One region of the Massilia sp. WG5 genome, then DNA from elsewhere that is predicted to be linked to it. Evidence: predicted binding sites of a transcription regulator. Region 1 holds the regulator's gene; each other region holds the start of a gene.
The links. The regulator sigma-54, encoded in region 1, starts transcription at its own class of promoters, with help from an activator protein. The targets are predictions, from matches to a motif close to TGGCANGNAANCTGCTTT.
Positions count from the first base shown of each region.

Region 2: AM586_RS26145 (PEP-CTERM sorting domain-containing protein) is a predicted target of sigma-54. The motif match lies at 1,969-1,986, and genes of this name have one in related genera.
Region 3: AM586_RS20445 (ANTAR domain-containing response regulator) is a predicted target of sigma-54. The motif match lies at 1,411-1,428, and genes of this name have one in related genera.

Region 1 covers NZ_CP012640.2:3,959,835-3,963,109, reverse strand. Annotated here, with positions in the region: gene AM586_RS17710 (enoyl-CoA hydratase/isomerase family protein) at 1-833, opposite strand, end outside; gene hpf (ribosome hibernation-promoting factor, HPF/YfiA family) at 933-1,310, opposite strand; gene AM586_RS17700 (RNA polymerase factor sigma-54) at 1,373-2,857, opposite strand; gene lptB (LPS export ABC transporter ATP-binding protein) at 2,860-3,275, opposite strand, start outside.
Region 2 covers NZ_CP012640.2:5,851,077-5,854,351, forward strand. Annotated here, with positions in the region: gene AM586_RS28465 (hypothetical protein) at 1-164, opposite strand, end outside; gene AM586_RS26145 (PEP-CTERM sorting domain-containing protein) at 1,381-1,935, opposite strand; gene AM586_RS26150 (LysR family transcriptional regulator) at 2,490-3,275, opposite strand, start outside.
Region 3 covers NZ_CP012640.2:4,573,428-4,576,702, forward strand. Annotated here, with positions in the region: gene AM586_RS20435 (S9 family peptidase) at 1-666, opposite strand, end outside; gene AM586_RS28290 (hypothetical protein) at 828-995, opposite strand; gene AM586_RS20440 (hypothetical protein) at 1,009-1,248, opposite strand; gene AM586_RS20445 (ANTAR domain-containing response regulator) at 1,439-2,071, shown strand; gene AM586_RS20450 (CmpA/NrtA family ABC transporter substrate-binding protein) at 2,068-3,192, shown strand.

The DNA of each region.
Region 1 (3,275 bases):
GACATCATCAGCGGCGAGCGCTGGCGCATGGCGGCCAGGGCTTTCTGCGCGAAGGGGCTGGCGTCGCCGGCCAGCGACTCCATCACGGCCTGCACCGAGGATGCCGCGAAATGGCGATCGATCAGCGCACGCTGTTGCTGCAGCTGGCTGTCGCCTGCCTGCGCTGCGAACGGCGCCGCGAAGGCGCGGATCGCGGCCGGCAATTGTGCGCCCGGCGTGGCGGCGATCAGGTCCTGCAGCGCAGGCAATTGCGCAGCGGGGACAAACACGTCGGCCAGGCCGACGTAGAGGGCATCGGCGGCGCCGATGGTGTTGCCGGTCAGGCCCAGGTACATGCCGAGCGCGCCCGGCGCATGCGACAGGAAATGGCTGCCGCCGACGTCCGGGAACAGGCCGATGTTCACCTCGGGCATCGCCATCTTCGTGCGTTCGGTCACGACGCGCAGGCCGCTGTCCGGGCCGCCTTGGGCGATGCCCATGCCGCCGCCCATAACCACCCCGTCCATCAGCGCAATATACGGTTTCGGATAGAAATGGATCAGGTGGTTCAGCGCGTATTCTTCGGTAAAGAAGTCTTCCAGCAGCGCACTCCCGCCCGTCGGCGTGGCATGCCCGGCCTGGTGGAAGAAGCGGATGTCGCCGCCCGCGCACAGGGCTTTTTCGCTGGTGCTCTTGATAATGACGGCGTCGACGCCGGCCTCGTCGCGCCAGGCCAGCAGGGCTGCCGTCAGCGCGCGCACCATGTCCAGCGACAGCGAGTTCAGGGCCTTGGGCCGGTCCAGGGTAATGATGCCGGTGCCGTTGGCGACGCGGGTCTGCACGTATTCGCTCATGTCTCTTTGTTATTCATGAAATGGAAAACGGCATTCTAGCGCCCAACAAACGAAAAGGGCGCCAATGCGCCCTTAGTCCTTGCTGTGCCTGCGGAATGATCACGCTGCGGCGGCAGCTTCTCCTCCCTCAATGGACTCGTTGGATTCGTTGCTCATGCGTTTCAGCGGAGTGTTACTGTGATTCTGAAGCATCTGCTTGTACTTCTGGACTTGCCTGTCGAGGCGGTCCATCAGCATGTCGATCGCGGCGTAGAGGTCGTGTGCGGCGCTCGCAACGTGAACGATCTTCCCAGCAACGCGCAAGTTGATCTCGGCCTTCTGGCGTTTTTCTTTCTCGGTGAGATTGTCTATGCAGAGGATGACGTGGGAGTCGATCACTTGATCGAAATGGCGGGTGATGCGTTCAAGCTTGTTCTGTACGTATTCTCGGATTGCTGGGGTTACATCGAGATGATGTCCGCTGATAGTGAGATTCATACACACTCCTTTGAAGATGCGCTGCCAGGACATGCGCGCATCTTGCGCAGCTGGGCAGCTTGTTACAAGGATTTGCGAAGGCTAACGGGCGGGATCTTCAGCGCCTCACGGTATTTCGCGACCGTGCGGCGTGCGATAACCATTCCCTGTTCCCCTAGCATCTCCGCGATCTTGCTGTCGGATAAAGGGTTCTTGGGGTCTTCTGCTCCTGTGAGTTGTACGATAAGAGCCCGGATCGCGGTCGAGGATGCTTCGCCTCCTGCCTCGGTCGCGACGTGACTCCCGAAAAAGTACTTCAGCTCAAACATGCCGTGCGGCGTCAGCATGTATTTCTGCGTTGTGACGCGAGAAATTGTGCTCTCGTGTAGACCTAGTGTATCAGCTATCTCACGTAAAACAAGGGGCCGCATGGCAACTGCGCCGTGGGAGAAAAAGTTCCGCTGGCGCTCGACGATTGCTTGCGCTACACGCAGGATCGTGTCGAAGCGCTGGCGCATGTTCTTGATGAGCCACTTCGCTTCTTGCAATTGTGCATTCAGCTGCGACTCCGATTTTCCCTGCTTCATCAAGGCAGCGTAGATGCTGTTCACGCGCAGGCGCGGCATCACTTCCGGATTCAGCTGCACGCTCCAGCCGTCCTTCGCGCGGCGCACGATCACGTCCGGCACCACGAAGTCGGAGACGTCGGAAGCGAAGGCCGCGCCCGGATGCGGATTGCACTGGCGGATCACGGCCTGGGCTTCGCGCAGGTCTTCGTCGTCGCAGTCGAGGGCCTTCTTGAGCTTGTTGAATTCGCGCTGCGCGAACCAGGTCAGGTAGCGTTCGACGATGGTCAGCGCCATGCGCCGCGTCACCATCGGCACGCCGGGCATGCGGCGGATCTGCAGCGCCAGGCATTCGGCGGCGCTGCGGGCGCCGACGCCGGGCGGGTCCATGCTCTGCACCAGCGACAGGGCCGTGCGCAGTTCGTCGAACTCGATCTCCAGTTCGGGCGGCATGCGCGCATGCAGCTCGTCCAGCGATTCCTCGAGGTAGCCGTTGTCGTCGAGGGTATCGACGACGATCTCGACCAGCGCGCAGTCGCGCGGCGAGATGCAGGTCAGGCGCACCTGTTCCATCAGGTGTTCACGCAGCGAGACCGGGCTGGCTTCCAGCTGCGGGCGGCCGTCTTCGTCCTCGCCGCCGTTGCCGGAGCGGCCCGGCTCGCCCCATTCCATGTCGTGCTCGGCGCCGCCGGCCTCGCCGCTGTCGCCGCCCTCGCCCTCGCCGCCGGCGTTGTCCTTGCCCTCCTCGCCCTGGCTCTGGGCGGGCGGCGCGTCAGGCGTGGTGGAGGTCGAGGCGCCGTTGTTGATGGCGCCGTCCGCCAGCAGGCGCACGGAGCGGTCGAGCGGATCGTCGAGGCGCTCGAGCAGCGGATTGTCGCTCAGTACCTGCTCGATCTCCTGGTGCAGCTCGAGAGTGGACAGCTGCAGCAGCCGGATCGACTGCTGGAGTTGCGGCGTCAGCGCAAGGTGCTGTGATGTCTTGAGTTGCAGCGTCTGTTTCATGGCTACATCCGGAAGTGTTCACCCAGGTAGACGCGGCGGACCGATTCGTTGGCGATGATATCGTCAGGACGTCCGGAAGCCAGCACCGCGCCCTGGTTGATGATATACGCGCGATCGCAGATGCCAAGCGTCTCGCGCACATTGTGGTCGGTAATCAGCACGCCGATCCCGCGCTCCTTCAGGAAGCGCACGATGCGCTGGATCTCGATCACCGCGATCGGATCGACGCCGGCGAAGGGTTCGTCCAGCAGCACGAAGCGCGGGTCGGTCGCCAGCGCGCGCGCGATCTCCACGCGGCGCCGCTCGCCGCCCGACAGCGACAGCGCCGGGTTCTCGCGCAGCTTCTCGATCTGCAGGTCGGCCAGCAGCTCGTCCAGGCGTTCCTGGATGCGCGCCTTGCCCAGCGGCTTGCCGTTCT
Region 2 (3,275 bases), 1.9 Mb from region 1:
TTCGCATTAGTCGTGACAGTGGCAAGCAGCCTGGGACTCGTTGCCGAAGTTGATTTCTCATCATTACTGTTGCACGCCACGAGAAGAGCTGCTGGAGTAAGTATCAATACACTAAAAAGTATAGAGTATAAAATTTCATACCAATGTTTAAGTTTAATCGTCATGACAGCCCCTCTTGGCAAGACAAGTTGGTCACACTTCTTCACAGCTTCTTAAGGATCTGAAATATTGCATCTGGCTGGGTTCAAGATGTTCGTACGATCGAACCAATCAATTGCTTTTGTCACCTTCTTGCAAGTGTCTTTAATCCAGAAAACGTAATGGCAATGATGCTAAAGGGTAGGTCAAGGTGAGCTAGCCAATAAAACCTCTTGTGAATTGGAAGCCGTACGTTAAAGCTCCATTAAGTATCAAGTGAACGCAACCGATGCATTCTGAGTCAAATGTATAAAGTTGGTCAGCAGAAAATAGAAGAAGTAATCGGCAGCGCATTTATGCTAGTCGTGTGAAACACAGATGTCAAAAAACGAATAACATTATGGCGTATTTACAACATGTTTCAGGCTAACGATAACATGTGGATCATGGAAATACTTTCTATTTCATGAGATTGCATATTTAACCAAAATAAATAAATATTCTGGGCATGCTTTTGTTGTTTCGTAAATTCTTTCCGTTATTAAAAACGGTTTGTTTACGAGAAAGTCTATGCATGCAATGGGTTGATATATTGCTACGGTTTTTCGATGAGCTGGCCCGCCGTAACAGAATTTACTGAGTAGCAGACTTTAAACAGCGGAAGCGAAATAACGTGGGTGTCGGGTCGTTGTATTGTTAGCCGGGCGGTTTCAAAGACAGACGCCGAGATAACAATTCGAGCTTATGAATGTTGACTCTCGAGATAGTAAAGCAACTTATTGTTGGCCTGGCTAATACAGGGTTCGGTCGAGCCTAACGGGTTAGGTCGAGCGGAAAATGACCTGAAAGTATGCAATGTAAGCCGGTCGATGAGGATTCGTAAAACGCTCCAAGTGTGCAGTTGCTCGCTGACATAGGAGGGGCAACTGACTAAACGAAACCTAGTGTTTTCATGCAGTATGCATGACAAAAAATCTTCCAAGTGATTGTTTCATCAAGAACATTTAAGTCCCTGGCAGGCTTTATGGAAAAACCCATTTTATCTAGAGGATTTTTAGTCAAGAGCAGGCATGGAAGCGTTTGGGTGGTTCATTCGGTTGAATTATCGAAAGCGGTTCAGGAACGTTTCTTTTTCAAATCTAAACCGAATGAACCGCAATGGCATTGGGGCAACCGTCAACGCAAATCTACTTAAACCAAAATAGTATAAGTAAGCTTGCTGATGGCGATTTCGGGGTGGTGTTATGCCCTTTTCGGAAGCGTTTTGAGCTTAGTGCGACTGCGACGTGTCAGGCACGAAATCCCCGCTGCACCTAACGTGAACAGAGCGAGCGTCCCTGGCTCAGGTATATCGTTAGGAGATGACGCCGAGGTAAAGCCGGAGCTGATAGTTTCAAACGTTGTGCTGTCAATGATGTCGAAACGCTGTGATCCCGGGGTGCCGGTGCCAGTGTACAGGTAAGACACCGAAAATCCTCCTTGCGGACTAGTGAATACAATTCCTCCAGTCAGTGCTAGTACGTCAAGAAAGCCATCAGAAGGCAGTGCTGTGTCCGGCTGAACCAAAAGCGAGTCGAATCCTGCAGGCGACGAACTTAGGACCAGGTTTGCATATGAGTTGTAATCAAAGTAGATTGTGAATTCGCTAATTGGCAACTCATCGGGCGATGGTGTCACCGTATAGGTGGTTGTATAGTTGTTTCCTGTAGTAAGCTGGGTCTTGTATGTAATCACTGTTGCATAGCTTGGTAGTGTTACAAGGGCAATTAATGCAATTGTCAAATATTTCTTAAACATCACAGTTCTCCTTTTGTCGGGGCAAGAACGCCATACGCAAAAGCCATGCCATACTCAAAATATGCTAGTAACTAATTGTATATAAAGAGTAAATTTGTGATGAGAAACCTTACATTATGTTTGATGTAAAGAATGTCGACATGAACGCGACAATATTGAATGAAATAAATATAGGATTTTTTCAGCAATACGTGAAAGAATCGAGCGATTCGGTAACTTATGGCATGTAGAGTTACATCTCGTCAATCGATGTTATTTTGCGCTCAAACGCATTGTGCCCTTTCTCGTTGTGCGATAACTGCAAACGGTTCGAGCACAGGTAGATAGCTCAGCTTTGCAGCTATTGACGCGATTAAGGCACAAGCAGCGTTCGCACCTGTTACGTCTGCCAAGACGTCGTTGGATACAGAGCGCGCGTCCTCAACAGCTTCGTAACTTTTCATAATCTCAGCTTTTGCACCTATGTCTGCTCTTGGCCCGATAGCAGACGGTGGCAGTGTCTCGGCGTACCTGGCTGTGCTTCCAGGTCAACTGCAGGATGTTGTCAGCTGCTCTCAAGTCCTGTCGTCCAGCGCCGCGAACACCTCCACCGCCCAGTCGACGAAGACCCGTACCTTGGCGTTCAGGTGCCGGCTCGACGGATACATCGCATACAGCGGATGGCGCGGCTGGGCCCAGTCTTCCAGCACGCGTACCAGCTCGCCGCGCGCCAGGTGGCCCTGCACCGCAAAGCAGAAGGTCTGGCCGATGCCCAGTCCCGCCGCCAGTCCCGTGATGTGGGCCGTGCTCTCGTTGACGGCGGCCGCCACCGGCGCCTCGATCGCGATCGTCTCTTCTCCCTGGCGGAAGCGCAGCGGCACCGGCTGGCCGGTGCGGGTCAAGAAATAGCTGAACAGGCGATGCCCGGTCTCCAGCTCGCGCGGGTGGGTGGGTGTCCCGGACGCCTCCAGGTAGGCCGGCGCGGCGCAGGTCACGAAATCCATCTCGCACAGCTTGCGCGCGACCAGCGAGGTGTCGTCGAGGGCGCCGCCGCGGATCACGCAGTCGATGCCTTCGCCGACCAGGTCGGCCGGCAGGTCGCTCACGCCCAGGCGCAGCTCGATGTCCGGGTAGCGGCGCTGGAAGTCGGGGAGGGCAGGCAGCAGCACCAGGTTGGCCAGCGAGGAGCCGATGTCGACGCGCAGCCGGCCGCCCGGCCGCGCCCGCGATCCGCGCGCCTCGGCATCCATCGCTTCGAGGTCGGCGATCAGGCGCAGGGCGCGCTCGTGGTACTGCGCGCCTTCCGGCGTCACCGTGATGCGGCGCGTGGTCCGTTGCAGCAGCTTGACGTCCAGGTAGGT
Region 3 (3,275 bases), 610 kb from region 1:
TTCCTCGGCGCGTTCGCGGTTGGCGTCGCGCTCATCCTTCTGGCGCTTGAGGGTGGCGATCAGGCGCAGTTGCATGTCGCGCAGCGCATCCGCATCCTGGGCGCCCGGCTCCCTGGCCGCGCGCACCGTGGCGACCGGCGAGACCAGCCGGCTGGCGCGGTCCCAGACGCCCCAGTCGTCGCCGATGCGGAACTGCACGCCGCGGCCGTCGGCGGCATACTGCAGGGCGCTGACGGCGACGCCGTTGTTGCGGGTGATCTGCACCAGTTCGCCGCTCCTGAGGTCGCGCTCGAACAGGTCGCCGTTGCGCACGAAGGCGGCGCGGGTGCGCTCGCGGTTGTAGACCACCAGCGCGCTATCCAGTTTGGCAAGCTCCGCATCCTCGACCTTGCGCGCCTTGTTCAGGCCGGACTGAAAGCCGGTCTGGTAGATGTCGCGCAGCGGCGAGCCGGCGCGCTTCTGCTTGTACAGGACCTGCTTGCCGTCCCAGCTCCACCATGCGGTTTCGACCGGATTGCCGATCCAGTCCGGATTGGCCATGGCCTGGTCGAGGGTCACGGGCGTCGAGGTGGCGGCGATGGCGCCGGTGGCGGCAGCGCCGGGCAGGGCCAGCAGGGCAGCCAGGACGGCGATAGCGGAAGCGGAAGCGGAAGCGGGAATGCGCATCTGTGGTCTGGGTAGAAATTGCAAAAAGGCATTCTAGCGCAGCCGGCAAACGGAGAGGGCGGATTCGCTGCGGGGCGTCGCGCGCCTGCGTACGTACGAAGTCCGTAAACGACAACGCCCGGCCAATGCCGGGCGCGGAGAACGATGACGACTGAAGAAACTTAGCTGAGTTCTTTCAGTTTCGGGTGATCGGCCAGCCACATCTGCGGGTGATCGGCAGCCCACATTTCGGTCGGGGTGGTCACGTGCGGATTGCGGATGAAGAACACGATGCGGGTGACGATGGCCAGGGCCGAGATGGCGACGGTGACGTATTCGACTGGGGTCATGATGGTGTCCTTGTTATTTGGAAGCGAAGTGGCGCAGTTCGGCCGACAGGGCCGGGCTATGGGATTCGGCGGCGGCGGCCAGCGCCATCAGCTCGGCGCGGCTGTTCTGGGCGCGCTGGGTCTCGCTCTGGGCGATCCAGCCGCCGTGTGCGGCGTAGAGTTCGATCGCGAAGTCGCGGATCTTGGCGATGCTGTCGGCGAATTGCTGGCGCAGACCTTTGTCTTGTGCCTGGATGATGGTAGCGGTGCTCATGAAGTTCTCCGATAAATCTCTGTTGTTGCGGTGCAGTATAGGGAGAGTTCAGACATAAAGGAACTTTTAGTTTGTGATTCCTTCGATCAGCTTTGTGAATATTTGTTCGACTTGCACTGCGGCCCGTCTTTGCTTCTGTTATGCATTTCGGAAATATCTCTCTGGCCCGGAACTTGCATATTCCCAAGGCATGAAATCGCCATCCCCCGTCCAGCGCACCTTGCGCATCGTCGTGGTCAATACCGCGTGCGGCGCCGGCGAACACGCCATGGCGGCCCAGGCCCGGCGCAACACGGCGCTGCGCATCGGGTTGCTGGAGTCCGGCTACGACATCGTCGCCTCGCTGCCGGCCGATGTCTTCCTGCCCGAGCGGATCGCCCAGATCCAGCCGGACATGATCATCATCGACAGCGAATCCGACGCCCGCGACGTGCTCGAGCACATCGTGATTGCCACCCGCGACGATCCGCGCCCGATCGTGCTGTTCACCGACGATCAGGACCCGTCCAGCATGGATGCGGCCCTCGGCGCCGGCGTCTCGGCCTATATCGTGGCCGGGCTGCAGGCCGAGCGCGTGAAGCCGGTGCTGGACGTGGCCCTGGCGCGCTTCCGGCGCGAGCGCCGGCTGCTGGACGAACTATCGAGCACCCGCCGCCAGCTGGCCGACCGCAAGCTGGTGGACCGCGCCAAGGGCGTGCTGATGGCCAGGAGCGGCCTGACGGAAGAGCAGGCCTACCAGAAGCTGCGCAGCATGGCGATGAACAAGAACCTGAAGCTGGGCGAGGTGGCGCAGCGCATTCTCGATGTGGAAGATCTTTTATGAGTAGCGAGCGTCCCGAAAAAACCGGCATCCGCGCCGGCTTCATGCCCCTGACCGACTGCGCCCCGCTGGTGATGGCCTCGGTGCTCGGGCTGGACGAAAAATACGGCATCAAGCTCGAACTCAGCCGGGAGCATTCCTGGTCCGGCATGCGCGACCGGCTGGTCAATGGCAGCCTGGACGTGGCCCATGTGCTGTACGGGCTGGTATACGGCGTCGAGACGGGCATCGGCACGCGCGCCGTGCCGATGGCGGTGCTGATGAATTTGTCGCGCAACGGCCAGGCCATCACGCTGTCGCGCGCGCTGGCGGAGCAGGGCGTGCGCGACGGCCCCTCGCTGGCGACCCACATCCGCAAGAGCCGCCGCCGCCTCACCTTCGCCCACACCTTCCCGACCGGGAACCACGCGATGTTCCTGTATTACTGGCTGGCGGCGGCCGGCATCGATCCGCTGCGCGACATCCAGGCCGCGACCGTCCCGCCGGGCCAGATGGCGGCCAGCCTGGCGGCCGGGCACATCGACGGCTTCTGCGCGGGCGAACCCTGGAGCGCAGGCGCGGTGCTGGACGGCGCCGGCTTCACCGCGGCCGCCAGCCAGGACATCTGGCCGGACCATCCGGGCAAGGCCCTGGGCGCCACCGCCGCCTTCGCCGACGCCCATCCGCGGGCCTGCCGCGCGCTGGTGGCGGCGCTGCTGGAGGCGGCGCGCTGGCTCGATGCGTCGCCCATCCACCGCGACGCCGCGGCCGAGGTCCTGGCCAGCCCGGCCTGGGTGAACGCCAGCCGCGACCTGATCGCCGCGCGCCTGCAGGGCCGCTACGAAGACGGCCTCGGACGGCGCTGGAACGATCCCGATCCGCTGCGCTTCCACGCGGGCGGGGAGGCCAACTTCCCCTGGCTGTCCGACGGCATGTGGTTCATGACCCAGCACCGGCGCTGGGGCCTGCTGCGCGAGGATCCCGACTGGCTGGCGGTCGCCGCCCGCGTCAACCGGGTCGACCTGTACCGCGAAGCCGCCGGGATGGCGGGCGTCGACGCCCCCGCCGGCCTGCTGCGCTCGTCGGTGCTGATGGACGGGCGGATCTGGAACGGCCGCGATCCCCTCGCTTATATCTCCCCATGAACGGTGCAAGCCCGCGCCTCATTATCGGGCATGGTGCACCGCAATAGCGCGCATTCGCCGGGTGCAGGCCGGCGCCCCAAGGG